DNA from 2 places in the Nocardia sp. NPDC049707 genome. Region 2 is predicted to be linked to the other one. Evidence: riboswitches for the same ligand, from Rfam matches in the RefSeq annotation. Region 2 holds a riboswitch; the other holds the start of a gene.
What was found. Region 2 has a riboswitch for thiamine pyrophosphate ahead of AB0J29_RS04880 (cytosine permease). Riboswitches for the same ligand answer to the same signal wherever they lie in the genome.
Positions count from the first base shown of each region.

Region 1: it holds a riboswitch for thiamine pyrophosphate, as region 2 does, so the genes downstream of both, thiC (phosphomethylpyrimidine synthase ThiC) here and AB0J29_RS04880 (cytosine permease) in region 2, are expected to answer to the same signal.

Region 1 is NZ_JBFANN010000034.1:16,310-32,245, forward strand. It holds gene thiD (bifunctional hydroxymethylpyrimidine kinase/phosphomethylpyrimidine kinase) at 19-861, opposite strand; gene AB0J29_RS26130 (GTP-binding protein) at 958-2,103, shown strand; gene AB0J29_RS26135 (SDR family oxidoreductase) at 2,161-2,784, opposite strand; gene AB0J29_RS26140 (epoxide hydrolase family protein) at 3,033-4,169, opposite strand; gene AB0J29_RS26145 (TetR/AcrR family transcriptional regulator) at 4,255-4,911, shown strand; gene AB0J29_RS26150 (class I SAM-dependent methyltransferase) at 5,108-5,776, shown strand; gene AB0J29_RS26155 (SH3 domain-containing protein) at 5,908-7,395, opposite strand; gene AB0J29_RS26160 (thioesterase family protein) at 7,756-8,547, opposite strand; gene AB0J29_RS26165 (KasA/KasB family beta-ketoacyl-ACP synthase) at 8,629-9,873, opposite strand; gene AB0J29_RS26170 (TetR/AcrR family transcriptional regulator) at 9,913-10,470, shown strand; gene AB0J29_RS26175 (MarR family winged helix-turn-helix transcriptional regulator) at 10,711-11,172, opposite strand; gene AB0J29_RS26180 (VOC family protein) at 11,233-11,640, shown strand; gene AB0J29_RS26185 (VOC family protein) at 11,709-12,191, shown strand; TPP riboswitch at 12,300-12,426, shown strand; gene thiC (phosphomethylpyrimidine synthase ThiC) at 12,418-14,043, shown strand; partial or broken gene AB0J29_RS26195 (hypothetical protein) at 14,205-14,399, opposite strand; gene AB0J29_RS26200 (homogentisate 1,2-dioxygenase domain-containing protein) at 14,478-15,734, opposite strand.
Region 2 is NZ_JBFANN010000003.1:123,031-138,966, reverse strand. It holds gene AB0J29_RS04950 (RNA polymerase-binding protein RbpA) at 112-447, opposite strand; gene AB0J29_RS04945 (hypothetical protein) at 741-1,067, shown strand; gene AB0J29_RS04940 (YaeQ family protein) at 1,078-1,620, opposite strand; gene AB0J29_RS04935 (hypothetical protein) at 1,633-2,724, opposite strand; gene AB0J29_RS04930 (M23 family metallopeptidase) at 2,876-3,571, opposite strand; gene AB0J29_RS04925 (metalloregulator ArsR/SmtB family transcription factor) at 3,754-4,077, shown strand; gene AB0J29_RS04920 (glycosyltransferase family 9 protein) at 4,092-5,078, opposite strand; gene AB0J29_RS04915 (VOC family protein) at 5,279-5,689, shown strand; gene AB0J29_RS04910 (HdeD family acid-resistance protein) at 5,764-6,342, shown strand; gene AB0J29_RS04905 (Rv2640c family ArsR-like transcriptional regulator) at 6,458-6,817, shown strand; gene AB0J29_RS04900 (response regulator transcription factor) at 7,032-7,733, shown strand; gene AB0J29_RS04895 (ATP-binding protein) at 7,730-8,833, shown strand; gene AB0J29_RS04890 (DUF4173 domain-containing protein) at 10,102-11,292, shown strand; partial or broken gene AB0J29_RS04885 (dethiobiotin synthetase) at 11,435-11,913, opposite strand; gene AB0J29_RS04880 (cytosine permease) at 11,996-13,366, opposite strand; TPP riboswitch at 13,363-13,477, opposite strand; gene AB0J29_RS04875 (hypothetical protein) at 13,658-13,936, shown strand; gene AB0J29_RS04870 (DUF72 domain-containing protein) at 13,923-14,696, opposite strand; gene AB0J29_RS04865 (hypothetical protein) at 14,827-15,012, shown strand; gene AB0J29_RS04860 (glutamate--cysteine ligase) at 15,006-15,936, opposite strand, start outside.

The DNA of each region.
Region 1 (15,936 bases), on a different contig from region 2:
ACCCGATGGCCCCGGCGATCAAGAACGGGAGAGCCGCCAGAGCGGAGAAACAGGCCCGTGACCTGCGCCGAGATCATATGACGCGACCAAACTGCGGTAGGTCCAATCCTTGGCGAACTCGACCGCATCCGGCACCGAGTACCCGTTGGCGAGCGCGCACGCGATAGCCGCGGCGAATGTGTCACCACCGCCGTGGTCATTGCCGGTGGTGATCCGCGGCGCGGTGAACTCCAGGAATCGATCGCCATCGAAGAGCAGATCGGTACTGACCGCCGAGGAGCGCAGGTGCCCGCCCTTGACGATCGCCCATTGCGCCCCGAACTTGTGCAGCGCCTCCGCCGCCCGCCGCGCCGAGGCATCATCGATGACCTCGATCCCGGTGATCAGCCGCACCTCGTCCAGATTCGGTGTCACCACTGTGGCCAGCGGAATCAGCGTATGCCGCACCGCATCCAGTGCCTCCTCGTGCAGCAGCGGATCGCCGTGCATGGATGCCGCCACCGGATCGACCACCAATGGCGTCCGATCCCGCCCGATCCCCACCTCCTGGCACACCGCCGCGACCGACTCGATGATCGCCGTCGAGGCCAACATTCCGGTCTTGGCCGCCCCGACCCCGATATCCCCGACCACCGCGCGCACCTGATCGGCCACGACCTGTGGCGGAATCTCATGGAACCCGCTCACCCCGACCGAATTCTGTACCGTCACCGCGGCCACCGCCACACACGCGTGCACCCCGCACAGCGCCATGGTCCGCGAATCGGCCTGAATGCCCGCGCCGCCGCCGGAGTCGGTCCCGGCGATAGTGAGGACGCGAACCGGGGTCTGCCCATCGGGCACAAGCGGCAGGAATTTCACAAAACAGACCCTACCCAGCATGGACCCGACCGAAGAGGGCCGGATTCCGATCTGCCCGATTGCTTAGTTCTAAATGAAAACCATTATCATTAAAGCGTGACCACTTCATCGACCTCTGACCTGCTGCCCGTCACCGTGCTCTCCGGCTTCCTCGGCGCGGGCAAGACGACCCTGCTCAACCACATCCTGGCCAATCGGGACGGTCGCCGCGTCGCGGTGATCGTCAATGACATGAGCGAGGTCAATATCGATGCCGCGCTCGTCGCCGGGCAGGGGCACCTCGACCGCACCGAGGAGAAGCTGGTCGAACTGACCAATGGCTGCATCTGCTGCACGCTGCGCGAGGATTTGATCGAGGCGGTCGGCAAACTCGCGCGGGCGGGCCGCTTCGATCAGTTGGTCATCGAATCCACCGGAATCTCCGAACCGATGCCGGTCGCCGCGACCTTCGACTGGGAATTCGACGACGGCTTCAAACTCGGCGATATCGCTCGCCTGGACACCATGGTCACCGTGGTGGACGCCTCCACCTTCCTCGCCGAGATCGCTCGCGGGCAAGCGCTCGCCGAGCGGAATCTCGAGGCGGGCGAAGGTGATACGCGTACCATCGCCGACTTGCTTGTCGATCAGGTCGAATTCGCCGATGTCGTGCTGATAAACAAGACCGACTTGGTCAGCGCCAATGCCGTCGGAACCGTGGAAGCCACTGTGCGACGGCTCAATCCACGCGCCCATGTGTTGCGCACCGAGAAAGGAGCGGTAGATCTCGCGGAAGTCCTCGCGACCGGTCGTTACAACCCCGTCGTCGCCGCCGAATCCGAGGGCTGGGACGAGGAACTCGCGGGCGGCCACACTCCGGAAACCGAGGAATACGGCATCCGCAGCCTCACCTACACCGCCGATCGTCCCTTCCATCCCGAACGCCTCGCCGAAGCCCTGGCCCAACTTCGAGGCATGTTGCGCAGCAAAGGCTTCTGCTGGCTCGCCACCCGCCCCGACCTCGCCGCAATCTGGTCGCAAGCCGGTCCGAACCTCACCTTCGAACCCGCCGCCTGGTGGGCCGCCCTGGAAGTTCCCGCGGGCCAAGAAATCGTCTTCATCGGCATCGAACTCGATACCGCCCACATCCGCGCACTCCTCGACGCCGCCCTGCTCACCGAGGACGAATTCAACGCGGGCCGCAGCGCCTGGGCCACCTATCCGGACCCATTCCCCACCTGGGGCGCTCTCCATCAGCACTGAACTGAAACCATGCGGGCCAATCGCCGCGAGGACCCGCCGCCAATACATGCTCGATCACTAGTTGGAGATGCCGGGGGCCAGGTGGGTGTAGGTGGGGTCGGTGAGTTGCGTGAGCATGAAGGCGGCGATATCGGCGCGCGCGATTTTGAGGGATAGGCCCTTGGTGTCGGCCCGAAAGCCGTGGCGGTAGGCGTCGGTGCGTGGGCCGTCGGTGAAGGCGCTCGGGCGGACGATGGTCCAGTCGAGGTTGCTGCCGCGTACGTATTCTTCCTGCTTTTCGTGGTCGGCGTAGGCCTCGCGCAGCAGCATTTCGAACATGACGTACTTCCACAGGAAGTTCAGATTGCCGCGGCTGTCGCCGACGCCGAGAGTGGTCTGGCAGATCAGGCGCTTGACGCCGGTCCGGTCCATCGCCTCGAGCACCGCGCGGGTGCCTTCGGCCCGGACGACGCCCTTGCGGCCCGCACCCAGCGAGATCAGCACCGCGTCCTGCCCGGCCACGGCCCGCTCCACCGAATGCGTATCGAGCACATTGCCCTCGACGACGTGCAGCCGCTCGTGTCGCTGCTGCACACTCGCCGCATTGCGCGTGAAGGCGGTGACCTCGTGCCCCTGCTCGAGTGCCTGCTCGACGACCAGCCGACCGACGGTGCTGGTGGCTCCGAAGACTGCGATGCGCATGATGTTCTCCTTGTGTTGAATGTGCGGTGCTCCCGAGCCCTACGTGGTTACGCAGGCTGCCGTCTCCGGGCCTGACGCTCGCACCGCGGGGTGTTGAAAGCTGTTGAGCTGTTGGTGAATCCAGTACATCAACAGAGAACGAGACGAACCATGGCCATGCGTCTCGAAACCATACGAGGGGGTCTACGCCGGAAAGCGCAAGGGCCCGCGTCCGGAGAAAGGATGCGAGCCCTTGCGCAGCGTGCAACTCAGCCGAGCTTGGCGAAGAACTGCCGGATATCGGCGACGATCAGCTGCGGTGCCTCATGTGCGGCGTAGTGTCCGGCCGCATCGTTCGGGCCGCCTTCTGCGGAGCCGGCGTCGTAGGAATTCCAGCTGACGATATTGCTGTGATCGCGCTCGGCGAACCGGCGGATCGACTGGAAATCACCCTTGAACATCGCCAATCCGGTCGGCACCGTGGTCGGTCCGCTCGGCTGCTGCGCGGTGTGCGCATTCTCGTAGTAGAACCGCAGCGACGACCCGGCAGTACCGGTCAGCCAGTAGATGGCCACATTGCCGATCACGAACTCCTCGTCGAGGCTCTCGCCGAACAACTGCGCATTCCAGCCGAGCAATCCGATCGGCGAATCGGCCAGCGCGAACGCCAGCGTCTGCGGCTGCTGGCTAGCCAAGGTGTTGAAGGCCATCTTGTTCTCGTGGAACCACTGCAGATGCCGCAGCGCCGCCATATCGTCCTCGGACAGCCCCTCGAACTCCGATGGATCACCGGATGGGAACGAAAACAGCTGCGTCACATGCACTCCGACGACGTGATCGGAATCCAGCCGCCCGATCTCCGGTGAGACCATCGAGCCACCGTCGTTGCCGATGGCGCCATAGCGCTCGTAGCCGAGTCGGCTCATCAGCTCCGCCCAGGCCGCGGCGGTGCGGACGGTGCCCCATCCGGTGCTGTGGGTCGGCCCGGAGAACCCGAATCCCGGCAGCGACGGGATGACCAGATGGAAGGCGGGCTCATCGGCCGATTCCGGCTCGGTCAGCGGCGCGATGACATCGAGGTATTCGAGCACCGAACCCGGCCAGCCGTGGGTGAGGACCACCGGCAGCGCATCCGGCCGAGCGGACCTGATGTGCAGGAAATGAATATTCTCGCCGTCGATCTCGGTGGTGAACTGCGGGTAGGAGTTCAGCTTCGCCTCCAGCGCGCGCCAGTCGAAGCGTTCCAGCCAGTACGTGGCCAGACCCCGCACCCGCTGGTTCGGCACCCCGTAGCCGTCGCCGACGCCGGGCAACTCATTCGGGTAGATGGCCCGGGACAGCCGGTCGGCCAGATCGTCGAGCTGAGCCTGCGGGATGTCGATGCGGAAGGGGGTGATGGCGGTCATCTCTACTCCTTTTGAAACGGAATGCTTCGTTCTGTTTGAACCGTATCAGAACGGATCATTCCGTTTCAAGTGCTAATCTGAATCCATGCCGAAGACATCCAACGCCCCAGTTGAGAAGGGGTTGCCCGGTCGCAAGGCCCAGGCCGCACGCAATGACGGGCTCATCCTCGAAGCTGCCCGCGCGGTCTTCCTGGCCGATGCCAACGCGCCGATCGCCGCCGTCGCCGAACGGGCCGGAGTGGGGATCAGTGCCCTCTACCGCCGCTATCCGAGCAAGGAGGTGCTGTTGCGCACCCTCTGTTACGAGGGCCTACGCCGCTATAACGCCGAAGCCGATGCCGCGCTGGCGGATTCGGATGGCTGGCGCGGTCTGGTGGGATTCCTGGAACGGGTGGTCGACGCCGATGTGCATTCGCTGTCCGTACATCTGGCGGGCACCTTCACCCCGGATGAGTCGATACTCCCGGATATCACGCATTCGGGTGCGGTCACCGAGGAACTGGTGCGGCGGGCGCACGCTTCCGGTCGGCTACGTGCGGATGTCAATGCCAACGACCTCGGTCTCGTCCTGGAATCATGCGCGGCCATCGCCATGCCAGACCAGGCGCGAACCGCCGAACTGCGCCAGCGCGTGCTGGCCATCCTGATCGCGGGGCTCTCTGGTGAAGGTGAATTGCCCGGTCCACCACCGGAAGTGGGCGAATTCGCGTGGCGCTGGCAACCGCGTAACCAGCGACAATGAGTTCGGCGCAGCGCGCGGAATTGCTGGGCCGTCCAACAAATTTCTCCGCGCCCTAGGTGTGGTGTCTCAGGACGTTGGTACCGCGGTCGCGAGGTCGAAGGGCGAGTTGCTCAGGTCCGGTGCACAGTCTGGCGGGGACGGCGCTGCCGGTGTCCGTGCGGACATAATGACGCCTGCCCGGAGTAAGGTCGAGTTCATGAGCAGTGGCGCCGTGCCGACCGCAGCGGTGGCGGGCTCGGACCTGTGGGCCCGCACGTTTGCGGCGCTCTATGACCCGCTGCTGTGGGTGGGCGAGCGGGCGGGAATGGGCGCTCGTCGGCGTGATTTGCTCGGCCGTGCAAGGGGACGGACTGTCGAGCTCGGCAGCGGCACCGGTCTTAACCTCGGGTACTACCCGCACGGCCTCGACGAGCTGATCTTGACCGAACCGGAGGCCGCGATGCGTACGCGGTTGACGCGAAGGCTGCGTCGCGGTCGACACCGGGCGCGTGTGCTCGACGCATCAGCGGAACGACTGCCGTTCACGGATGAAACCGTGGATACGGTCGTCTCAACGCTCGTGTTGTGCACCGTCGACGACCCTGATCCGGTGTTGCGGGAGATCGAGCGCGTGTTGCGTCCCCGCGGCCAGTTGCTGTTTATCGAGCACGTACGTTCCCAGTCGCCGCGACTTGCCTTATGGCAAGACCGCCTCGCCGAGCCGTGGCGCCGGTTCGCGGAGGGCTGCCACTGCAACCGTGCCACCCTCGAGCTGATCCGGGCGTGTGGGCTGGAACTCGACGACGTACAGGAAACGTCGTGGCGGAGAATGCCCCCGATTGTTCGACCGCTGATCATGGGTGCGGCCACCAAAAGCGATACCTGACTGAAACTGCACTCGTCCGCGCACCGACGAGCTTGGTGCCGCACGAGACAGCACACCCCTCCGCGTCGGCGATCACTTCGGCGAACCGGCTCGTGATCGGGACGTCAGATGCGGCCGTTGTCGGTGGATGTTCAGGGTGCGTCGGGCAGTGTGAGTGGTTGGATCGCACGGCCGTCCACCCATGCGGTCCAGCCGTTGTCGCAGGCGATATGCGCCCAATCGCCGGCGCGGCCGAGGATCTGGAGTTCGACGCCGGCAGCGATGCTGGTGATCGGGTCGAGGCTCGGATCGGGCGCGGCCCATGCGTCCAGTCCGCCCTCGGGGACCAGGTGGGTCGGGTACCACGCGCCAGCGAGGGGTTCGATGGCGCGCCCATCGATCCATGCGGTCCAGCCGTTGTTGCAGGCGATATGCGCCCAGTCCCCGGACCACTCGAGGATCTGGAGTTCGACGCGCGGGTCGATGCGGGCGATGGGCGGCCGGGTCGGGTCGGGAGTGGCCCAAGCGAGCATGCCGTTGCCGGGCACCTGGTGGGTCGGATGCCATGCCGGTGCGCTGCCGCGCTCGACCAGCTCCGGCACGACCTCCGTGGGTACGGCAGACGCGTCGAATGCCGGTATGGTGTCGGCGAACGGCTTGACCACGACAGGGTCCAGCACATCACGCACCAGACGGAGCGCGACTTGCGCTGTGGTCTCGAACAATTCCGCACGCGGGTTGCGTGCCGCCAGCTCGCGCCAGAATGCGAACCGGGTCGTGAACGTCGAACGGAATACCGTGAAATGGGCGAGTGCGTCCTGTTTCGTTGCCGCACTGGTCAATACGGCAATGCTCCCGGTCGTCACCAGCTGACTGAACGACCGCGCCACCGCGGTCCCGGCATCGGTGAATCGGTAGCTACCGAGCGCCTCCAGTCGGACCAGGTCCAGCAACGCCAGCCGGGCCAGTCCCTCCGTCATCCGACCGGCCGCCGCGGCGAGCGATACCGGTACGGCGCCCTTGGCGGCGGATAGGGCCCAACGGGTGTCGCCGCTGGCCAGCCCCTTGGCGAGTTGCTCCTCCAGCTCGAGCGCCCGCAGTTCGAGCGGTTCGGGCGCGACGTTTCGACGTAGGACCGCGGCCAGACGGGCCTCTTGTGCCGTGTCGGCGGCGGCGAGCAGCGCGGCGAACGCGATGAGATCGAGGTCGATCGGTGGTGACGCGGATCCGGGGCCGCAGGAGGTGAGATCGAGCAGTTCGTCCACGAGCACGGTGGCCTCGCCGAGTGTGGGCACGACGGCGAAGTCGAAGCCGTTGTCGCCGGTTCCGGCCTGCATGACATAGGTGTCGTCTTCGTCCCCGCGCAGTAGCAGCGCCGCCATCCAGGTGTCCTGCCCCGCGCGGTTGGCGGTGATCGCGGTGGTGTGGGCGGGATCGGCGGCGATCCGTAGTGCGTTCGTCGCCGGTCTGGAGAGTCGGTCGTCAGCTTCGAGCAGTCCGGTGTCTCGCAGCGCCGCCGCCGGGTCGTGCGGCGGGGTCCGCGGCGGCAGCGCGGACCGCGGCCCCGGCGCCAGCCCGGCGATGGCCAAGGCCGCGGCGAGTTGGTCCGGGGTCAGCCGGAAGCGAATCGGATTCGACATCGTCGACTCCTTCCCGCGTCGGCCAGCAGTGGCGCGACCGGAAGCAGCCCGAGCAGGGCACATAATCCAGCAAGACCCGGACCGGAAACCATTGCGCGAGTGGTATCGGTCGCCGGGCCCGGTGTCCGCGATGCGCGGTTTGCTGCCGGGTATCCAGTCATCAGAGTTCTCGGGTCGACCGAATCACATTTATGGTTTCACATGCGGCGATTGCTCAGCAACCGGCCGACCGGCGGTCCCAACCTGCGAAGTCCGGATCGCTCACCGCTTTGATCCGGTCGGCCGGTCAACCCGATCCGACGGCGCACACCAAGTGTCCGCGCGGGGCCGCACTCTTCGACCGCGCAGGATGCACCCGAGCTAGCGCGGTCCCAGGAACAACGTTTGAGTGCTGCGGCCGAGCGGGCCCTTTTCGTCGAAGAGCGCCGACTCCGCCAGGCCGACGCCGTACGGTTGCGGGTAGGTCGCGGCATCCAGGCAGACCCATTCGCCGGCCGGCTGTCGGTGCAGGGTGACCGTGAGATCGGTATTGATGAACAGGTAGCGGGACCAATCCAGTACCGAGCTGACGCCATTGCCTGAATCCGCCGCCGCGAGTGTGCGTTCCAGTGGGCTCGGGGTGGTACCCGCGACGATCGGATACTTCAGCCGGATCCAGCAGATCGCCGGGCCGGGTTCGCCGAAGGATCCGGTGACGAAGCGGTAGTCGATGCCGGTGTGAAAACCGATCGACTGGTCCGACGGGAACGGCGACGACACCCCCTGGTCCGGACCGGGCCGGGCGCCGGACGGCAGGAACTGCTCGGGCAGTTCGAGTTCCGGCTCAGCGAGTTTGAAGCGCCAGGCATTCGCCCGCAGCACCGGTCCGCGATCGGTGGACAGGGTCGCCTCGATCAGCTCCACACTGCGGCCGGGGCGGGCCACCCGCGTCGCCACCGTCAGCGGCTCCAGCGGAACCGGGCCGAGAATCTCCACCGCGACCCGCCCGACCTGGAATCCGGCCCGCGGCTCACAACGCTCGATCGCGTACCCGAGCAGCGCGGAGGGCGGTCCGGCGTGCTGGGCGTCCGGTGACCACGGACCGCGGGTCAGTTCGGTCGAGACGAACCGATTCGGGTTCGCCGGATCTGGGGTGTAGAAGGCTTCCGCCACGTCGTTGTCCCGTTCCGCTGGATTGTTCGTACGGTTAACGATTCTGCTATGACGCTACTCCGCGGCGATAGGCCGCCAGCGCTACGCCCGCCCGAACGCCAGGGCGACATTGTGGCCGCCGAAACCGAAGGAGTTATTGAGCGCGAAATCAATGCGCTGCTCACGGGGTGCGCCCGCCACGATATCGAGGTCGATCTCCAGGTCCTGATTGTCGAGATTCAAGGTGGGCGGGACGATTTGGTCGCGCAGTGTCAGTATGGTGAGGATGGATTCGAGCGCACCGACCGCGCCGATCGAATGGCCCAGAGCGGATTTGGGCGCGTACACCGATGCCTCCGGCGTGACCGCGGTAATGGCATTGGCTTCCGACGCGTCGCCGATCGAGGTGGACGTGGCGTGCGCATTGACGTGCTGAATATCCGAAACCTGTAATCCGGCAGTGCATATCGCTTTGCGCATGGCGCGCGCGGCGCCGATGCCCTCCGGTTCCGATGCGACGATGTGATAGGCGTCGGAGGTGATCCCCGCGCCGAGTACGCGTCCGTGCATCTGCGCGCCGCGCGCCCGCGCGTGCCGCTCGGATTCCAACACCAGGAGTGCGCCCGCCTCGCCGAAGACGAATCCGTCGCGGTCCCGGTCGAAAGGTCGCGATGCCCGCTCCGGTTCGTCATTGCGGGTGCTCATCGCCCGCATCATGGCGAAACTCGCGATCGGCACCGCATCGATATGCCCCTCGACGCCACCGGCCACCACCACATCCGCCTCGCCGGTGGTGATCAGCCGCCAGGCGTGCGCGATCGCCTCCGAACCGGAGGAGCAGGCCGAGACCGGCGCGAAAACCCCTGCCTTGGCGCCGATTTCGAGTCCGACCGTCGCGGCCGGACCGTTCGGCATGACCATCGGCACCGACATCGGCGACACCTTCCGGTAGCCACCGTCGCGCATCGAATCGACCGCATTGATCAGCGCATCGCCGCCGCCGAGTCCGGTGCCGATGACGACCGCGAGCCGCTCACCCTCGACCTCGGGTGCGCCCGCATTGCGCCAGACCTGGCGGCCCAGCACCAGGGCCAGCTGCTCGACATAGGAGTGACGGCGCTGTTCGATGCGGGTGAGCTGATCACCCGGCCGTGTCTTCAACTTGCCGCCGATGCGGACCGGCAGTTCGTATTCGGCCACGAAATCGTCGTCGAGCATGCCGATGCCGCTGCGCCCGGCGAGCAGTCCGGACCAGGTCGCATCAATGTCATCGGCGAGCGCTGTGGTCGCGGCGACCGCGGTGACCACGACGGCCGGGCGAGTTTCTGAAGCGATTGTTACAGTCACGGTGTCATGAATACCTGTATCAATCGCTACAGTCAACTCATGGCCCGCCCCATCGACCATGCGAAACGCGCCGACCTGCTGGCCGGTGTCGTCGAATACATTGCCGCCCACGGTCTCGGCGACCTGTCGCTACGCCCGCTCGCCGCCGAACTCGGCACCAGTTCGCGCATGCTGATCCACTACTTCAACACCAAGGAAGAACTGCTGGTCCAGGCGCTTACTACGCAGCGTCCGGATATCCCCGCGGTCTTCGCGGGGGTCTCCGACGCGGCTTCGCTGCGCGCGCGGCTCGGCGAATTCTGTGCGGTGAATATCGCGGGGGAGGCCACGACGAGTGTGCGGGTGCTGCTGCAGGTGCTGGGGGCGGCGTGTGCGCCGGGCAGTCCCTATGGCGAATACGCGAATGCCGCGATCACGACCTTCATCGGGACGCTCACCGATGCGCTGCGTCGAATCGAATCCATCGATGACCCGGAAGCTGTTGCCACGCTATTGGTTTCGGGATTGCGCGGCATCATTCAGGATCGGTTGATCACCGGCGATGTGGAGCGCACCGATCGGGCCGCGCGCCGGTTGATCGATCAGATCATCCGTTAGATACGAAAGACTCTGTGTCGGCTGCCTAAGCCGACACGGTGTCGGATGTGGTGCCTCAGCGAGGGCGATGGTGGCGCAGAGTGCGGCGACGGCGATGAATCGCAGGGCCGCTCGGCCGGACCGCGATCAAGATCAGGTGGAACCTATCGCGGCATCGCCCGAGAAACGACTGCCCGCATTGCCACCTGATCTTGATCCACGCCCAATGGCCATGTGGAGCTGAAATGGGGCGAGCGCCAATCACTCCGGCACGGTGCCGGGGTGGGTGTGTTGGAAGAGGCGAAGCATCATGTTCGATAGGGCAATTCGTTCTTGCTGGCTGAGGGGGGCCAGAATCTCGTCGCGTACCTGCCGTGCCTCCTTGTCGAGGGCGCGCAGTGCGGTCCGGCCGGTCCTGGTGATCCGCACCGACATGCGACGACGATCGGCGGGATCGCGAGTGCGTTCGACCTGACCGGCGTCGGCCAATTCGTCGACGATCTTCGCCACATCGCTCGGATGGATATCGAGCCGAATGCCCAGATCGCGCTGCGCGTGCGGTCCGAAATCGGCGAGCGCGGTGAGTATGGCCATGTGCCACAGCCGAAGTCCATGCGCCGCAAGGCGATCGGCGAACCGGCCGCGCGCGGTCTTGCCCACCCGTGACAACAGGTAGGTCTCGAGCCCGAGCAGGCTCGGCGGCAGGGTACGCGCGGAATCCATGCGACAAATTATAGGGCTGAGCCTACGATAGGTTCACACCTACTAATAAGGAGACGCGCCATGGACGCCCTGCACACGAGACTGCTAGTCACCGACTTCGCCGCATGCTTCGACTTCTATGCCGCCGTCCTACCGGAGCTCATCGGCGCGAAGCTGATCAAAGGCACCGCCGCGGGTCCCTATGCGAACTGGGATGTCGACGACCAAGCGGTGCTGGCGCTCTTCGACCGCAACGCGATGTCCGAGGTCGTCGGCAGCACCGACCTGCCCGTCACCGCCGCACCCGCGCAGGATGCCGTGATGTTCGTCTGCCGAGTACCCGACGTCGACGCGGGCCTCGACTTGTGCCTGCGTCATGGCGCGACCCTGGCCGCCGCCGCGGCCGATCGTCCGCACTGGGGCCCGAATCTGCGCACAGCGCACCTGCGCGACCCGGCGGGCACCCTGATCGAACTCCAGTCCTACTGACCGGGCGATGAATTCCGCCCGCTCGCGCCGTCGGCACTGATACAAGCACACCGATCGGGAGGACCACCATGCAGAAAATCGTCACGAACCTCTGGTACGACACTCAGGCCGAGGAGGCCGCCGAGTTCTACTGTTCGCTGTTCGACGATTCGAAGATCACCAATGTCGTGCCCTACTCCGAGGCGGGTCCGCGGGAAGCCGGGCTCACCATGCTCGTCGATTTCGAACTCAACGGCCAGAAGTTCTCCGCCATCAACGGCGGCGGCGACTACCACTACACCCATGCCATGTCACTGCTGGTCAATTGCGACAGCCAGGACGAGGTCGACCGACTCTGGACGGCGTTGCTCGCCGACGGCGGTCAGCCGATCGAATGCGGTTGGCTCAACGACAAATACGGTGTGCCCTGGCAGATCTGGCCCGTCGAAGCCGACACCCTGCTGGCCAGTGCCGATCGCGCGGCCGCGAACCGCGCCATGCAGGCGATGCTCGGGATGCAGAAGATCGACCTGCAGGGCATGCGAGACGCCTACGCGGGCAAGATCAGCTGATCTGCGGAATCTACCGGCGCCCGGTCGGGCCTCGGGCGCTTCGCTGGATTTTCCTCCGATCGCCCGGCGGGGCACGGACATGGAAAGGTATGGTCGAGCGGGAAAATTTCACACACCAACGGGGGCTCGCACCAGCGGGCTGAGAGGACGGCTAGCCCAATTCGGGCGTTCAGGGCCGTCGACCGTATGAACCTGACCGGGTAATGCCGGCGTAGGGAGGATATTCATGAGCACACCTGTCGACTCCGTGACCACCGGTCCGATCGAGGGCAGCGTCAAGCACTATCAAGAGGTCGATGACCTGCGTATTCCGGTGCGTCGGATCAATCTGACCAATGGCGAGCACTTCGACGTCTACGACACCTCGGGCCCGTACACCGACGATACGGCGTCCATCGATCTGGAGGCCGGTCTGCCGAAGTTGCGCGACGGCTGGGCCAAGCCCGAGGTCGACGGTCCGCCGACCCAGCTGGCCTGGGCCCGGCAGGGCATCATCACCCCCGAGATGCGCTTCATCGCCGCGCGCGAGGGCGTTACGCCGGAGCTGGTCCGCGACGAGGTCGCCGCGGGTCGCGCGGTCATCCCGGCCAACCACAAGCATCCAGAGCTGGAGCCGACCATTATCGGCAAGAAGTTCCTGGTGAAGATCAATGCCAATATCGGCAATTCGGCCGTGTCCTCCTCGATCGCGGAGGAGGTGGAGAAGATGGTGTGGGCCACCCGCTGGGGCGCCGACACCATCATGGATCTGTCCACCGGCAAGAACATTCACGAGACACGCGAATGGATCCTGCGCAATTCGCCGGTCCCGGTCGGCACCGTGCCGATCTATCAGGCGCTGGAGCGGGTGAACGGCGATCCCACCGCGCTCACCTGGGAGATCTACCGCGACACCGTCATCGAGCAGTGCGAGCAGGGCGTCGACTATATGACCGTGCACGCCGGTGTGCTGCTGCGCTACGTCCCGCTGACAGCCAAGCGGGTCACCGGCATCGTCTCGCGCGGCGGATCCATCATGGCGGCATGGTGTCTGGCGCATCATCAGGAGTCGTTCCTGTACACCAACTTCGCCGAACTCTGCGAGATCCTGGCGAAATACGACGTAACGTTCTCCCTCGGTGACGGACTGCGTCCCGGCTCCATCGCCGATGCCAATGACGAGGCCCAGTTCGCCGAGCTGCGCACCCTCGGCGAACTGACCAAGATCGCGAAATCACATGGCGTGCAGGTCATGATCGAGGGTCCGGGGCACGTGCCGATGCACAAGATCGTGGAGAACGTGCGGCTGGAGGAGGAACTGTGCGAGGAGGCGCCGTTCTACACCCTCGGCCCGCTCGCCACCGATATCGCACCCGCCTACGACCACATCACCTCGGCCATCGGCGCGGCAATCATCGCGCAGGCGGGCACCGCGATGCTGTGCTACGTCACCCCCAAGGAGCACCTGGGTCTGCCCAATCGTGACGATGTCAAGGTCGGCGTGATCACCTACAAGATCGCTGCGCACGCCGCCGACCTGGCCAAGGGCCATCCGCACGCTCAGGACCGCGATAACGAATTGTCCAAGGCGCGGTTCGAATTCCGCTGGCGCGACCAGTTCGCCCTCGCCCTCGATCCGGACACCGCCCGCGAATACCACGACGAAACCCTCCCCGCCGAACCCGCCAAGACCGCCCACTTCTGCTCCATGTGCGGTCCGAAGTTCTGCTCGATGCGCATCTCCGCCGACGTGCGGGAATACGCCGCGCGCCAGGGGCTTTCGGAGATCGAGGCGATCGAAGCCGGGATGGCGGAGAAGTCCGCGGAATTCGCCGACCATGGCGCACAGGTATATCTGCCGGTGGTGTCGTAGGTAGGCCCCGGCGGCCACTGAATGGCGATAGCCCCGGACCAAGTGAGGTCCGGGGCTTCTCTCAGCAAGCTACACGAACAATCCGCCGCTCAGGAGTGGATTCGGGAAAATTGCTGCCGAGCGGTTTGCGCGGTCAACCGTACGTTGAGCGCATCTCTCGATCACGCGCATGCCAGATATGTCCGCGGACCTCGCCGAGGCCGATGCGCGGCGCATGCGAACCCGGGGCCGATTGCGCACTGCATGCCACCGACGTGGCCCCGCCGCCATGAACGGATTGAGACTCGGCGCGGCGAATACGGATCCTCCAGTGCCGCAGCGAGATCGATGACCTGCTCGCCGATTCGCGTGCCGACCCGGAAGTCCTGGCCTTCCGGTGCGAAGACGCCATAGGGGAGATTGTCCGGACCGAGGAGGGTGCTGTCCGGAACTCTTCATGCGGGCCCACGGCGCTGGTTCGCGTGCGGGCGTTGATTCGGTTGCCGATGCGCGTCGGATTGCGGTCCGCGCCCGGACCAGGTCCACGCGTATCCGGGATCCTCGCAGGCCAATGCGCCTTCGCCGAGTTCGAGGGGGCGGAAGGTATCGACCATGACCGCGAGTTCGTCGAAGAAATCGATGCCGATACTGCGCTCATATGCGCCCGGCTGCGGACCGTGCGCATAACCGCCGGGATGTACCGATACCGAACCCGGCCCGATACCGGAACCCCTACGCGCCTCGTAATTTCCACCGCAGTAGAACATGATCTCGTCGCTGTCGACATTGGAGTGGTAGTACGGCACCGGAATCGACAGCGGGTGGTAGTCGACCTTGCGCGGAACGAAATTGCACACCACGAAATTGATCCCCTCGAATGCTTGATGGGCGGGCGGCGGCTGATGCACCCGGCCGGTGAGCGGTTCGAAATCGGCGATATTGAAGGTGAGCGGATACAGGCAGCCGTCCCAGCCGACCACATCGAATGGATGCGTCGCGTAGATCATCCGCGTGCCGACCACCTGACCGCCTGGACGGTGCTTCACCAGCACCTCGATATCGGTTCCGGTGGCGATCAACGGTTCTGCTGGCCCGTGCAGATCCCGCTCGCAGTACGGCGAATGTTCCAGCAGCTGACCGAATTTCGAGAGATAGCGCTTCGGCAGGGTGAGGTGGCTCGAGGCTTCGATCACATAGGCGCGCAGCGGTTCCGGGCCGCTCGGTAGCCAACGGTGCGTGGTCGCGCGCGGGATCAGCACCTGGTCGCCCTGCCGGGCGGGGATGGTGCCGAAGACCGTTTCGGCAACGGCCGCACCGGATTCCACGTACACCAGCTCATCGCCGATCGCATTGCGGTACAGCGGTGACGCGCCCTTGGCCACCACATATGAGATCCGCACATCCGCATTGCCGAGCAGCAGCCGACGGCCGGTGACCGGATCGGCGCCCGCCGGGGTGTCGCCGGGAAAGAGTTCGTGCAGGCGCAGATGTCGATGGCGCAGTGGATGATTCGGGGTGAGTGTCTGGTCCGGCAGCTCCCATACCGTCGAATCGACAATGGCGGGTGGCAGGCCGCGGTGATACAGCAGCGAGGAATCGCCGGAGAAGCCCTCCTCGCCCATCAGCTCTTCGTAATAGAGCCGTCCCCGGTCGTCTCGATGCTGGGTGTGCCGCTTCGGCGGCACCGCACCCACCTGCCGATAGAACGCCATGACCGTACCTCCGGCTGGACCGCTGGATTTGCTATCCATCCTAGTGCCGCACGCGTTGGTAGGATGGACATTTTGTCGGTCCACTGCGGACTTCTGCGGCATTTCGCCTAGCGATGGGGTGAAGCGCTGAACATTTGTCAGGTGTGACCGGGTTCGCCCTGGTACCGGGCCTGTAGATCGAATTCCTACGTTGACGCATGAT
Region 2 (15,936 bases):
AAAGGCCGCCTGCACCAGCTGATACAAGCGGCCTTCTCACGTCTTCGAAGGTTCCTGCGCAGTTCCGCCCACAACCTCCGTCACGAAGATCTCGGAGAGCCCGGAGGAAACCTAAACCCGACGCCGGGTCTTCAACAGGTCGAGCCGCTCTTTCAGCAGCTCCTCGAGCTCCTCCTTGCTGCGACGCTCCAGCAGCATGTCCCAGTGCGTGCGCGGCGGCTTGACCTTCTTGGTCTCCTGGGTGGTGCCCTCCATGAGGGTGCCCTCCTGGCCGTTGCGGCAGAGCCAGGTCGGGGGGATCTCGGCGTCGTCGGCGAAGGGGACGTCGAACTCCTCGCCGTTATCGGTCCGGTACCGAGCAACCCGTCGTGGGGCCAGGTCGTGGTCGCGATCGGTTTCGTAGCTCACCGCTCCGAGCCGACTTCCCCGGAGTACGCGATCTGCCATGGTGTGCCTCTCCCTGTGTGCTCGAGTCTTGTTGCGCTGCGACCGCGTCCTTCGTCGGTCACTACCGGACGAACGCGTGACGCTCGCTGGACCTTAGATGTAACGATCGTGCCTGCGCCAATAGTTCCCCATCGGCGCTGGCCCTTTCGAGCGACCTGCAAGCAGTCGCCAGCGCGGGGCCAACCGTTGCATTGTAGTGGGTGTCCCGGCCGGACTCCGCCACGCCCGCGCCGCGCCGGCAAACCAGGGTCGGGCGTCTCATTCGGTCGGCATAACCATTAGGGTTCTGCGTCATGTCGCGCCGCGTGCTGTCCTGCTGCCTGTGGTGTGGGCGGGAGATCGTCGAATCGGAGGCCGGACGTCGTCGCCGGTACTGCCGTCAGTCCTGTCGCCAACGCGCCTACGAACACCGCAACAGCCTGAAGGGAACCGGAATTCCGGAAGATTCGGTGGTGCTGAGCGCCCAGGAGGCGGCCGATCTGGCCGACCGCTGGTTCGCCGCCCGCTGCGCCGCCGAGGACGTCGCCACCGCAATCGACGAGGGTGCCGATACCGAAGAGCTAGCGGCACTGAGCGCCACGCTGTTGACTCTCACCCGCGAGGCCGAACGGCTACGGTGACCGTCGACAGCTAGCCGAGTCCGCGCTCTTCGACCGATGTGCTCAGGCCAGTGCCATTGAGATCCAGGTACAGCAGTCGTTCGGTAATCGAGAGCGTAACCGCGTTGCGGCGTTCGATCGCGGCTACCGCGGAATCGATGAAGTCGCGATCGAAGCTATACAGCGGAATCGTTTCGGCGCGGTGGATCCGCTTACCGGCGAGCTGCGCGAGCACCTTGGCCGGGTCGCGATGGGTATAGATGGCAACGCGCTCGGCCGATTTGCTGCCGCGGTGTACGCGCTCGGCATCGGGTGCGCCGACCTCGATCCAGGCGGTGAGCCGTCCGGTGAGATCGCGCACCAGCACCGCGGGCTCGTCGGTGGACGAAACGCCCCCGTCACTGAAGGCAATGCCCTCCTCGTACTCGAGGCAGTAGGCGAGCAGTCGCGTCAGCATGAACTCGGCGGATTCGGACGGGTGGCGCGCAACCCGCAACTCCAACTCCTGATAGACGGCACGGTCGACGTCGGCGAGTTGGACGGCGAAGTTGTGCAGTGTCGCGTTGAGGGCCATAGGAGCAGGAGCTTAGTGAACGTCGCTACTACCCGCGGATGTGCGTGCCCGCGGCGAACGGTCGCACCGCGCTCCGGGCGTTGCCGCCGCGGTGTGCGCCCGCCAGTAGACGGCGAGGGTCAGCAGCGTAACCACCGAGATCAATACACCGACGGCGAACAGCGTTCGACCGTCCGGATGCACCAGTGACTGCGCCCGCATCGCCTGCCAGAGCACGATCGCGAGCAGCCCGGTATAGCCCGATGCGAACACACCGATCAATGCGGCGCGCGTGCGTTCGTCCCGCAGCCACGGATTGCGCGGCGCCAACCAGGCCAACGCGACAACCGCGAGCAGTAACACCTGAATGGCGTGCAGCCCGAGGAAATGCGGGATACGCAGATCGCCCCCGATGGTGCTCCAGCCCGTGATCGGCATACCGCCGACACCGTCACGTGCATTCAACGACGCAATGTCCAGCACGGTGTGTCCAGCCACCAACTCGACCACATTGCCATCGGCGTCGCGCACCAGCTGTTTCCCGGTGAACCCCATCAGGTACCCGAGGGCCATTCCGGCGACAGCAAGACCGAGTCCGGTGTGAATGGCCCGCGCGGTCGGCCGGTCCACCAGCCGCTGCCATGAAAGGATCAGCACGATAACGAGATTCGCGAAGAACAAGGCCGGCACACCGGACGCGAACACCAGCTGACCGATTGAATTCACCGCGTCGGTCTCGTCATTGAAATGGCTGTAGGTGCCGCGGGCGGCCTGCACCACGATGAACCCGACGTCCATGACTCCGGTGACGGCGAACACCGTTCCCATCCACCAGGTGACCCGACTTCCCCTGTGCGGCAGCGACAGCAGCCACGCCAGCGTGATTCCGTAGAGCACGAATGCGAGCCCGAACTTGAACGGCTTGAGCCACACGGATTCGTCGAGCAGCATCCGAGTGTCGAACACCATGCCAGCGGCCGAGAACAGGACCAGCGCGGCCATAGTGGCCACCATCCAGAGCAGTGGGCGGTGCAGGCGGCCACCGCGCGGCAGGTAGGGGGCGACAGCGGGACGGCGGTGGCGCGCGGAATTGCCAGGGGCGGAAAGGGTATCGATCGTCGGCATGAACCGACGGTAGAAATCCACGCCGCTCGGTCACGTCCCGCTGCGGCGCCATTCGCAGGTAGTACCGAGGTACTGGAATTCGGCCACCGGGTGCATGTGCAATCTGCTCATCGAATCGCGAATGCGCGGGTGGCCGAATCGGACGAGCCCGCTATTCCGAGGCGATGCCGACGGCGATACCGCGCGCGCCGAGCCAGGGCCTCGGATCGATCGGCGTGCCGTTGTCCGAGTGGATTTCGTAGTGCAGGTGCGGGCCGGTGGAGAAGCCACGGTTGCCGACGGTCGCGATGACATCGCCCGCGCGCACCTGCTGACCGACGGTGGCGAGAATATCGTTTACATGGCCGTAGATGCCGATGGTGCCGTCATCCTGCTGCACCCGCACCCACTGACCGAACCCGGAAGCCGGACCCGCATCGATGACGGTGCCGTCAGTGACCGCGGCGATCGGGGTCCCGATGGGGTCGGCGAAATCGAGGCCCGCGTGTTGCGCACCCCAGCGCATGCCGAAGTTGGATGTCAGCACGCCCTGGATGGGACGAACGGTGCGCGGCCGGGCCGCCTCCGCGGCTATGCGGTTCTGCTCCCAGACCACGGCCTCGGGAACGGTCTGGGGTATCTGGGCCTCGGGCGGGGTGAACGCGGTTAAAGTGGCGGCGCCCTCGGCCTGATCGGCCGACTGATCGGTCTTGGCGGTACTCCGGGGCTGTGTGTCGGGGTCCGCGGCGGACGTTACGCCGAGCGATGCGCTGACGATTGCGGCCGCGGCAACAACCCGGGTCGCGGCGCGGTTGCGGCGTGAACGGGTCCCGCCGAGACAATAAGGTAACGGTACGGTCACGGGCATGGCTTGAAGCTACGGGACCATCGTGAGGGTTCCGCTATCGTGTGGCAACCGTCACTTGTCGGCAAAAGCCCAGTTGGTTGATGACGAATAGGTAACGGAACGTCGTGGTGGGTGGTCCGCCTGGCGATATGTCGAATACTGCGGAATTGACCAGCATGATGTCAGGTGGTCACACTATTTCAGTGGCGACTAATGGAGTTCGTGCCATCGAGGCGCTCGCCGACCCGACCCGCCGGGCCATCTTCGAGGCATTGCCGACCGCTCCGCTGTCTGTCGGCGATCTGGCGAAGCTCGTCGGCGTGACGAGTTCGGCGGCCTCCCAGCATCTACGTGTACTGCGCGAGGCTCGCCTGGTGATGATGCGCCCGGACGGGAATCGGCGGTGGTACTTTCTGGATCCTCGCGGACTGGGCGATGCGCGCGATTATCTGGAGCAGTTCTGGCCCAGCGCGCTAGCGGCCTATGCCGCCGCTTTGAGCAACGCTCGCGCCGAGGGCGACACCTGAATATCGCTGTGAGGTCAACCCACGCGGCGATACGCCGTTCGCCCGCGATTGTTTCCGCTACCCGGCCACGCTCGCTTGGCGAGCTGCTTGTCGACTGCGCTGATCACCTCGGTGACGCCGATCCGCAGCAATCCGGGGTCAGGCGTATCGGCCATCGGATCGCCGAGCTGACCGGCCCACAGCATCGCATGCCTGCCGAGAAGATGCGGTGGCGGACCACCCCAGTGTGGCGGTGTCGGACCGAACAGCAAGACGGTGCGGGTGCCGAACGCGGTGGCCAGATGTGCGACGCCGGTATCGCCAGAGATGACCAGCGCGGCCTCGGCGACCGTGGCCGCGAGTTCGATGAGATTCTGCTCGCCGGCGAGCACCCGGTCCACGGGCAGCCCGCCACGGGCGGCGATATTCAGCGCGGTATAGCGCTCGGACTCGTCACCGGTGAGCACCACCTCGCGGCCGAGCACCAGCAGATGCCGTACAACCGCGGCAAACCGGTCCGGCGGCCAGCGGCGGGCCGGTGCACCCGCACCGACGTGCACCACGACACAATCGCGACGACTGGTGGTCGCGACCGGCGGGACGAGTCCGAGATTGCGGCGATCGGCGACGATGCCGTCGGATTCGAGCAGATGGCACCACCGCTCGACGTGGTGCATATCGGTCTGCCATTCCGGGCCGTCGAACTCCGGGAAGGCCGGATTGCGGTAGGAGAGGATGCGCCCGGGATCGGTCTTGGTGAGCGCGACGATGCTCTCGGCGCTCGGCCCGTGCAGATTCACCGCGAGTGCGGGTTCGGGAGCGTCCCAGCGCAGATCGCCGAGGTCAGCGGTGGGGATCATGGAGTCGACGGAGGCGATGAGGTCGACGATCGGCTTCAAACGGTGCGGAGCGGCTAGGATGATCTGATCGTGCGGTTTCGCCCGTCGCAGCGCGCGCAACGCGGGAACCGCGGTGAGCAGATCACCGAGGCCACGTGCCTGCAGCACGAGAACAACCGCCACCCTCTTCTCCTAGCCACCCGAGATCGCGAACCCGACCCACCCGCTTCACCTCATGGGTGCACACGACGAGAGCCACTGAGGGATGACTACCCGAGCCCCGTCGGCGATAAACGTGAGCGGGTAGCTCGTTATCGAGCCCGTGGTCGAGCCGGAGGACTAACCTCAGCGATGGCGGCCACTACCACCTAAGGAGCGTTTCCATGACCTCCCGACTCAATCCGTACATCAGTTTTTCGGACTCGGCGCGGACCGCATTGCAGTTCTATCGAGATGTGTTCGACGGCACGCTGACCATGCAGACCTTCGGGGATATGGGGGATAAGGACGCGCCTGGCGCGGAGCTGATCATGCACGGCATGCTGCAGACGCCGAGCGGATTCACGTTGATGGCTTCGGATACCCCGCCAGGTATGGAATACAAACCAGGAAGCAGCATTTCGATCAGTCTCAGCGGTGACGACGCCAAGGAACTGCGCGGCTACTGGGACAAGCTGTGCGCGGGTGGCACCGTGACCGTGCCGTTGGAGAAGCAGATGTGGGGCGACGAATTCGGCATGTGCCTGGACCGCTTCGGCGTCGCGTGGATGGTCAACATCTCAGCATCCGCCTAGTCCGGGCGGCCCGGTCAGGGCACTTGTCGAGCAAATCTCCAGAAAACCTCTGCTGCAAGTCCTAACATCACGTCATGACGACAAACAGCGTGCTAGAGGGTCCTCTGCAGTCGCTTGCGCGCAGTGCGTGGCAATCGGTTCTGGTCACCGGCATCCTGTCGGTGGTCCTCGGTGTGATGATCCTGGTCTGGCCCAATGTGACACTGGTGGCCGCTGGGATCATCTTCGGCATCTATCTGGTGGTGAGTGGCTTCCTGCAGCTGCTGGCCGCGTTCGGCACGCACACCAGCACCGGAATCCGAGTGCTGGCATTCATCAGTGGTGTCTTGTCGATCATCATCGGTATCTTCTGCTTCCGTAACGAGTTGGAGTCGATTCTTTTGCTCGGCCTGTGGATCGGCATCGGCTGGCTGTTCCGCGGTGTCGCGCTGCTGATGGCGGCGATCTCGGAGCCCGCGCTGCCGGGTCGAGGCTGGCAGGCTTTCTTCGGGATCCTTACCGCGATCGGTGGTGTCGTGCTGATCGTGTGGCCGGTCCAGTCGGTGGCGACGCTGGCGTTGGTCGCCGGGTGGTGGCTGATCATCCTGGGCATCGTGGAGATCGTCACCTCGTTCGGTGTCCGCAGGGATGCGAAGAAGCTCGCCCAGGTCTGAGATCTCGGATCGGCTAGCCGTCGCTCCCAGTGGCCGCCGCGGGCGTATTTCTGGTGCGGGACTGACCTTTTCGCCGCGCCTCCTCAGGGCTTTCGATGTGTGCCACGATATGGATATGCCGAAGACGCTACCTGCGCTCGATGTGTCCGCGCCGATCTGTTGCGCGCCGGTGGCGGCGGCTCCGGTCGACGAGCGGGTCGCGCTGGAAGTGGCATTGCGGCTGAAGGCGCTGGCAGATCCGGTGCGGGTCAAGCTGATGTCGCTACTGCTTTCCGAGCGGGACCGCACAGTCAACACCCGTGAGCTTGCCGCCGCGGTAGCGCTGGCGGAGTCGACGGTGAGCCATCATCTGGGGCAGTTGCGCGCCGCCGGGTTGGTGGAATCGGTGCGTCAGGGCATGACCGTTCAGCATGCGGCACGCCGGGATGCGTTGTCCGCCTTATGTTTCGTACTCGACCCGGAGTGCTGTCGCTAGCAGGAATCGGACACGCGTATCCCGATCCTGCCCATGGCAGCCATGTCCCCAACTGTCTGCTATGGGCACGGCTTTCTGGTGTTCGCTCTCGGTGAGACACGATGTGATCGCGTCGGCTCCGCCGTCGTCCGCGAGCACATGCGCCCGCGGTGCACACGGAATCTCCACAATTGGCGCGGCTTCTCTCCACAGCGGGTGGCTAGGGTTTCGGTTCATGGAACAGCACGGGGCGGGCAACGGGCAGGTGGCGCGACGGATTCTGGTGGTCGACGATGAGGTGACCATCGCGGAATCGGTGGCGGCGCGGCTGCGGGCCGAGGGATTCACCGTCGATCTGGCGCATGACGGGCCCGGTGCGGTCGCGGCGGCCGAGGCCGTTGTGCCCGATCTGGTCGTGCTGGATGTGATGCTGCCCGGCTTCGACGGTCTCGAGGTGTGCCGCCGCCTACAGGCCGCGCGCCCGATTCCGGTCTTGATGCTCACCGCGCGCACCGACGAAACCGATCAGCTCATCGGTCTCGGTGTCGGCGCGGACGACTACTTGACCAAGCCGTTCTCGCTTCGTGTCCTGGCCGCCCGAGTCCACGCTCTACTACGCCGCATGGACCGCGCCGCCGAACGCGACGTCGCCACCATCGTCGTCGGCGACCTGCGCATCGATGTGGAGCAGCGCCGCGTGTGGCGAGCCGATATGGAAGCCCAACTCACTCCGCTCGAATTCGACCTGCTGGCTCGCCTCGCCCGGCGTCCCCGCGTGGTACTGGCCCGGGAACGATTGCTCGAAGAGGTGTGGGACTGGGCCGACGCCGCGGGCACCCGGGCGGTCGACAGTCATATCAAGGCATTGCGCCGCAAGCTCGGCGCCGACGTCATCCGTACGGTGCATGGTGTCGGTTACGCGTTGGACGCACGATGAGCGGAGATTCCGGTTCCGATCGCGCTACCGGGGAGGTCGTGCGCGCCGGTGGGGCGTGGCGCGCGGCTGTTTCGCCGAAGCTGCGTGCGATATCGGACGCGGTCGCGGAGGTGCTGCCGCGACCGCTGGATCCGGTGACATCGATCAAGCTGAAGTTCGCGATTCTGATGCTCGGGTCGGCCGGGGTGGCATTCGGGTTCTTCCGGCTGCGGATCGGCTGGCTGCCACCGAAGACGACGATCACGGCGACGGTGATCGCGCTGATCACCTCGCAGATCCTCGCGCATGGTGCCACTCGGCCGCTGCGCGAGATGACGGCGGCGGCCAAGCGGATGGCGCAGGGTGACTACACCCGCCGGGTGCGGGCCAGCTCCCGCGACGAGATCGGGCAACTGGCCGTGGCCTTCAATCAGATGGCGGCCGACCTGGCCGCCGCCGACCAACAGCGCCGCGACCTGATCGCCAATGTCTCCCACGAACTGCGCACCCCGATCACCGCGCTGAATGCGGTGCTGGAGAACATGGTCGACGGCGTATCCGAACCCGACGACAAAACCCTGCGCACGGCACTCGCCCAAACCGAACGGCTCGGCCGCCTGGTCTCCGAACTGCTCGACCTGTCCACCATCGAATCCGGCGCTCGCGCGCTCGTCCGTGAAGAACTCAGCGTCGCACCGCTTTTGGTCGAGGTGGTCGCCGAGGCCGAGGTGGCCGCCGCAGCGCTCGGGCGTGGAGTGCGGTTCCGCACCGACGTGCAACCAAGCAGCGCAAGCGTTTTCGCAGACCGTGCACGTTTGCATCAGGTGTTGCTCAACCTGCTCGACAACGCCGCTCGCCACGGACCCGCCGGTGGGGAAGTCCGCATCGAGGCCCGCGTCGACCGCGGCGGTCTTGTCATCGACGTCCAAGACCAAGGCCCCGGCATACCGATCGCCGAGCGCGCCACCGTCTTCGACCGCTTCACCCGCGGCGGGCGCACCGATGGCGGTGGTACCGGACTCGGCCTTGCCATTTCGCGCTGGATAGTCGACCTACACGGCGGCACCATAGCCGTCGCCGATCCGGGCTCCCGCATTCGTGTGGTTCTCCCGGCCCCGTAACCGACTCCGAAATTCCGCTGCCCGGACCAACGACGTCCGGGACGATCCCGCACACCCATAGGAGGGACACCATGTCCGACGAACCCACAGCCGACCCATGGCAACCCGAATCATCCACGCCACCGATATCGCGGCCGAAGGTAGGAGCGGGATCGGCGCCGAGCGCTGCCGAGTCTTCGGCCGAAACAGGGCGGTTGAGGACACACTTGGCGTCCGACGACCAGTCCGCGTCCGAGTCCGTTGGCGATGAGCCGACCTCGGCCGAGTCCGCGAGTGATGTGATTCCGGACGAGCACACAGCTTCCGAGGGGGCGGCCGCATCGTCCGCTGCGCGGGTGTCGGACGCATCGGATCCGATGCGCGAGGACGTGGCACAGACGGAGTCGAGCGCACCCACGGGCCTGTCGACTGCGGATCGGGGAGTGTCGTCGAGTGGTACGGCGGATGCGTCATCGGGAATGCCGTCGGCCGCGCCGCCGAGCCCGCCGAACGTGTGGTCGAGTCCGTCGAGTCAGGTGAGTGTGCCGATGAGCCCGCCGTCGAATGCACTGCCGCCCGCCGCGCCGCCGGTTTCGCCGCTTGGCTCCGTGTTGCCAATGCCGAGACCCTGGCCTGTGCATGTGCCGAGGTGGCGGCGCATCGCTTGTCCGCCCGGCGTATTACCCGCAGCGGGCATCGCAGGTCTGGCGGGCGCGGTGTTCATCCCATTGGACCGCCCTGGAGTCGGTTGGGTGCTTGCCGGTTCGGTCGCAGCAGCCGCGGTATTCACGGTGGACCGACGCGCACGTTGTACGGCGGCGGAAGCGAGCCAAGGAGCGCTGCCGATAACGCATTCGGCCCCTTCCCAGGAGACGGCCCATGACACAGGACGTTCGACTGCTGAGGCGCCCGGCGGTCGGACGTTGCTCAAAGGTACTGGTGTGCAATCCGATCGATCCGAGGTGAACAGCGGCGACGCGGTGTCGATACCGGATTCGTCGGAATCGCCCGCCTCGAAGGCAGTGGAATGTGAGCCGGGGCATTCGGCTCCCGTGGCTGCCGGTGGTCGGATGTTGCTCAAGAACGTGGGGGCGGATCGGGCTGATTCGACCAGCACGGGCGAGGTTGCGTCGTCGACACCGGATTCGTTGGAATCGCCCGCATCGAGGGCGACGAAGCATGATCCCGGGCATTTGGTGACCAGCGGCCGGACGAGACTGGCAGATGGCGGTGCGGAGGCTGATCCCGCTGGATCGAGATTCGTTGTCCGCGCGGCGAATTGGGGTCGAGTGTGGTGGACGACCCTGGCGCTCACGCTGCTGGCGGTTGGGGCGGTGCGGGCTGCGGGGTGGCTGTTCGCGCTGTGTGTAGTGGGCGCCGGGATGGCTGGGTCGTTGGCTGTCGTCGGGCGGCGGTCGGTGCATGGCGCGTGGTACGACGTGATCGCGGTGCCGTTCGAGTCGCTTGCGGGCATTCCGTGGGTGTATTCGGCGTTCGGTCGGATCGGTGACGGTACGGCACGGCGGTCGTGGCGGGCCGGGATATCCGTTGCGGTGACGCTCGGATTATTGACGGTTTTCGTGCCGTTGCTGGGTGGCGCCGACGCGACATTCGCGAAACTACTCGCCGCCGTGACGCCGGAGCTCGACACGGGATCGATGGTGCGGTGGATCGTGCTGTTCGTGCTCCTCGGACTCGGCAGCGTCGGGGCCATGTATCTGCTCGCGGGGCCGCGGGCGACGGCGACCGGCGCGCCGTCCGGCCGATGCTTGCGACGGTTGGAGTGGGCACTGCCGGTGGGCGCGCTGACCATCCTGTTCGCGGTCTTCGTCGCCGCCCAGTTCGTCGCGCTGTTCGGCGGTGACGACTACGTCCAGCGCACCGCGAATCTGACCTACGCCGAATACGCGCGCAGCGGCTTCTGGCAGCTTTCGATCGTCACCATCCTCACCCTTGCCGTAATCGCCGTCGTACTGCGTTGGGCCGCACAGGATTCCGCCGCCGACCGGGCCTGGTTGCGCATCCTGCTGTGCGTGATCGGCGTGCTGACGCTGATCATTGTCGCCTCCGCCCTCGGTCGCATGTGGACCTACCAGCAGGCTTATGGCTTCACCGTCATGCGTGTGCTGGTCGAGGTATGCGAACTTTGGCTGGGGCTGGTGTACCTGCTGATGATCGCGGCGGTGCTCCGCCTGGACGGCACCTGGTTGCCGCGCGCCGCCATCGGCACGGCGATGTCGACACTGGTCGCGCTGGCAGTGCTCAACCCAGAAGGCCTTGTCGCGGAACGGAATATCGATCGCTGGGAGCACGGCGGGAAGCTCGACACGCGCTACCTCAGCGGTCTTTCTCCCGATATCGTCCCTGCCATCGGTCGGCTTCCCGAACCGCAGCGCAGCAAAGTGCTGTCCGCGATCCGCCTCGATCTCGATGAAGACACGTGGCAGGGCTGGAACCTGTCGCGCGCGAGCGCCCGCTAGGTCGGGCATACCGACTCAGCACCCATTTCTGTCCTGATCCTGCGGAATCCGGGGATTCGGGCGCGGGAATGCGAACGGTTCCCGGGTGGCCGATACTCAGCGGCTGCTGAGTGCTGCGTGGGCGCCGAATAGAGTTCGGCGCTCAGGTGAGGGCGCGGTGGACGGCGTCGGCGGGGTCGGCGGCGAGTTGGGCTGCGGGGATGGGGTTTCCGGTGGCGTCGTGGAGTTGCCAGCCGCCGAGCGAGATGACGGGGATGGTGCCGCGGTGGCGGGCGAAGGCGAGTTCGGAGAGGGTGCCCCAGGAGCCGCCGATCACGATGACGGCATCGGCGGAGTGGATGAGGATCGCGTTTCGGCCTTCGCCCATATCGGTGTACAGGACAGCGGACAGCCCGCGACAGGCAGCGGACCGGTCGGTATCAGGTCGGACCCCGATGACGAGCCACCCGCGCCGGAAGCCCCCTCGGCGACCGCGGCCATGACGCCGGTGCCACCGCCACACAGAACCGTGGCCCCGGCGCCCGCCAGCAGTCGCCCCACCTCCGCGGCCCATTCGGCCTCGGTATTTGTGCAATCACGCGGTCCACACACCGCCACCTGCAGGGGTACGTCGTGAGCCATGGCGTTGACGATAGTTGCCGCGAATCTCGTTCAGCCGTGTACTCCGTGCAGGTCGGCCCCAAGTCGCGCGTTGGTTCGGGGCCTACGCGGACTTGCGCAGCATTGAGAGGCGCCCTACGCCCCATGCGATGACGAGCGCGGCCAGGAACGACAGGAGGGACGCGCTCATCCAGGCCTGCTTGGTGAAGTGCAGCTTTTCCTGCACGTCTACCCAAAAGTCGGTCCACACTCCGGCGTCGCCGGGGTTGATCAGTTGGTAGACCGAAAGTCCTACCAGCCAGGCGAAAACCATGCCCCACCGCGATGGCGCGGTCGCCGAGGTGTCCCACTGGTCCCGTGCCCGCAGGAAGAAGTCCGCGACGAGCACGCCGAGCAGCGGCACGAAGACCGAACCGATCAGGCCGAGGAAGCCGAAGTAGTTCGCCATATTCAGCCGCAGCGCGAGCAGGGTGATGAGCGCGCCGAGACCGATCGAGAGCACCCGGCGGTCGACCCGAGGCGCGAGATTCTGGATTGACAGGGCCGTCGAGTACACATTCGCGAACGACTGGTCGGCTTCGCGAAAGACGAAGACGAAGAAGAAGACCGCGCCGAGCGTGACCTTCAGGAATGGCGAGTACACCCCGCCAGCGCCGGACGCGAGCGCCAATGCGAACAGTCCGAGCACATACGCGATGATCTGGGTGAACGCATACGCCCCACTGGCCGCGCCGAATGCCGCGCCGGTGCTGCGGGAGTGCCGAGTGTAGTCGGCCGCCACCGGCACCCACGAGATCGAAACCGCAAGCGCCGCATCGCTAGCGATCCAGAAGAGATTCCAATCCACGCCGAACGGCCCGCCGCCCGCGGGGCCGGGGTTGGTGGTGAGATCCGGCAGACCCGCGCGGACGAACTGGAGGTAGAACCAGATCAACGCGATCACCACGCCGACGGTTACGAACCGCCGCAGCATCCGTACCGAACCGAGCGGCCAGATCGTCAATACCGTCGTCAGCACACCCGCGGCGACCACATAGACCCAGTGCGGCCCACCGTCGAACAACTCCTCGGCCGCATCGCCGATGACAATCAGTTCGAAAGTGCCCCAACCGATCAGTTGCGCGATATTGAGCACCGTCGGCAGGTAGCTGAGCTTCGCGCCGAACAGTCCGCGCAGCAGCATCATCGCGGGCTTACCGGTCTGGGCTCCCGGCACCGCCGCCAGGCCGAGCATGAGTCCGCCGACCACCGTTCCGATGACCATCGCGAGAATGCCTGCGGCGATGGAGATCTGCGCGGCGCCATCGGTGTTCGGTGCCAGTACCGTGTACGCGCCGGAGAAGGCGAACAGGCTGACTCCGAGATTCGCCCAGAATGCGCTCTGGTCCCAGAACGACAGGACCTTCGGCGCGGGCTGGTCCAGGGTCAGCGGTGCTTCGCGCCGCTCGGACAGCTCGAGGGTAGGTGTAGACATCTTGGTACCGCTCTCCCTACGCCGGCATTACCCGGACAGGTTCATGCGGTCGGCGAAACGTGGGGTCCGCCCTCTCAGCCCGGCCGTGCCCGAGCTCCCGCGTTGGGGGTTTTCGGGCGAAATGCTACACCCGGGCACCGGCGCGCCGCGCGCCTTCGGACATTCCGGACAGGTTCCGCCGAGACCACCCGAAAGTCGTGGTCATCGACCATACTGTCCCGGTAGCGATTTGGTTTTTGCTCGGTTATCTGCCACTCATTGACCGCCTCAACCTGGAATGAGTACGCGCCCATGATGCTGATTACCTTGCACGAGACCGTTCTTGCTCAATTCGGGGATCCGACGCCCGAGGCGCCGCCGAACTCGGAGAAGATCCTGCAGATGGTCCGCTACCTGACTTGGTTTGTCCTGCTGTCCGGTGTCTGCGGCATCACCTACGCGGGCGGCCGCTTCGCCTGGGAGAAGTGGAGCGGCGGCACCCTGGACTCGCCGAAGATGCTCGCTGGCGCGATGGTCGGTGGTCTCATCACGACCAGCGCGGGCACCATTATGAACGCTATCGTCGGCTGAAAACCGTTGTGGGTGTTCGACTCACGGTGGCTCCGGCCGCGGCGGCGGTACGCGCGAAGATGATCGCGTCGCGGACCGCCGCACCACCCGGATCATTGTTGAAGTAGACGAACACCTCTGTGCGATCCGACCAGGTGTCGGCCAGCCGTCGCGCCCAACTGGTGAGTGCCGTGCGTCCGTAGCGTGGTGCGGGTTTCGCACGTCCGGAATGCAGTCGCAGATAACCCCAGTCCGCCGTGCGCCACAGCGGGGCGACCGGGCGGGACCGGACATCGGCCCAGCACAGTGCCGCACCGCATTCCGTCAGCACGGCACGAACTTCGGGAATCCACCAGGAATCGTGCCGGGGTTCGACTGCGATCCGGATCTCGGGCGGAAAACAGCGCAGGCAGGCGTCGAGCAGTGCCGGATCGACCCGCAGCGTCGGCGGAAGTTGCAGGAGCACCGGCCCCAGCTTGTACCCCAGCACACCTGCATGCTCGAGCAAGCGCCCGACCGGCTCCTCGGGGTCACGCAGCCGCTTGATGTGGGTGAGGAAACGGCTGGCCTTGACCGCGAAACAGAAGTCCGGCGGTGTGCGATCCCGCCATGCCGCGAAGGTCTCGCCGCTGGGCAGTCGATAGAAGGCATTGTTGCTCTCGACCGTCGCGAAGCCCGCGGCATAGGTTTCGAGCCACGCGCGCTGCGGAACGTTTCTCGGATACAGCACGTCGCGCCAGTCCCGGTACTGCCAACCCGACGTGCCGACGAGCAGGGGCATACCACAATCGAAGCACTTTCCCGTCACCGCTATCTCCACTGCGCTGTGTAGTAGATCAGTCGGGGAGGGTGCTATGAGCCACTAATCGATGGTCGAGCGGCGAATCGGATGGGCCAGTGGAGTTTCCGCAATGGGCCGTCTTCAGGTCGGGGTAGGGGCGTTGTTCTCACACCGCGTGCTGATCTTCAACTTCCCGAGCCATACCTCGGACGCGATCGAGCACATGATGACCGGTGCGACGCTGCTGGCGATCGTCGCCGTACAGATCGTCCGTGATGCTGGTCTGCGCTCGGTATTCGGCTCGTCCGGTCAATAGCACCCCTCGAGGGTCGCGGCGGCGACCACGTCGATGACATCGGTGACATCATTGTGTGCGTACAAAGCGGTGCGTTGGCGCCGGGCGCCGTTGCCGCGCGCCAGCACCGCATCGACGGTATCGATGACGAACTGCTGGTCACCCGACTGTTCGAGCGTGGGGGCGAGGTGGTCGACCAGCCCGGTGAGCAGGGTACGGGCCGGAAAGGCGTTGCCGCTGATGGTGTCGAGCCCGTATCCGTCCAGCCCGGATCTGGCGGCCTTCCAATACGCGGCCCGCAGCACCTCCGCGGGCACCGGGGGCGGTGGCAGCCCATCGTGTATCGCCGCCTGCGCCATGGCGACCGCGGCGCGAATCAGCGTCGCCAACAACGCCGTTTCCTCGACGGTCGCCGGTACATCACTCACGCGCACCTCGACGGTCGGGTACGAGGCCGAGGGCCGCACATCCCAATACACCATCGCCGTATCGAGAATGCTGCCGCTGGCGAGCATCATCCGCACCATATCGTCGAAATCCGCGGCGGAATCGAAGAAGGGCGGTGGACCGGAACTCGGCCACCGCTGCCACTGAATGCTGCGCCAGCTGGCGTATCCGGTATCGGTGGCGCGGTAGACCGGGGAATTGGCCGTCAACGACAACAACACCGGTAGCCAGGGCCGCAAATAATTCCCGACCAGCACCGCGATTTCCCGTGTCGGCACCCCGACATGGACGTGGCAGCCACACAAACCCTGCTCATGGGCGAGCATCCCGAAATTGTCCGCGATTCGTTGATAGCGCGGGGTGTCGGTAACCGGAAACGTCTCCGGTACCGCGGGTGGAACCGCAACCGCGAGCAATCGTGCGCCGTGCTTCTCGGCGCAATTGGCCACAGTGCGGCGCAGTCGACGCAGGTCGTCGAGTAATTCGGGGGTCCGGGTG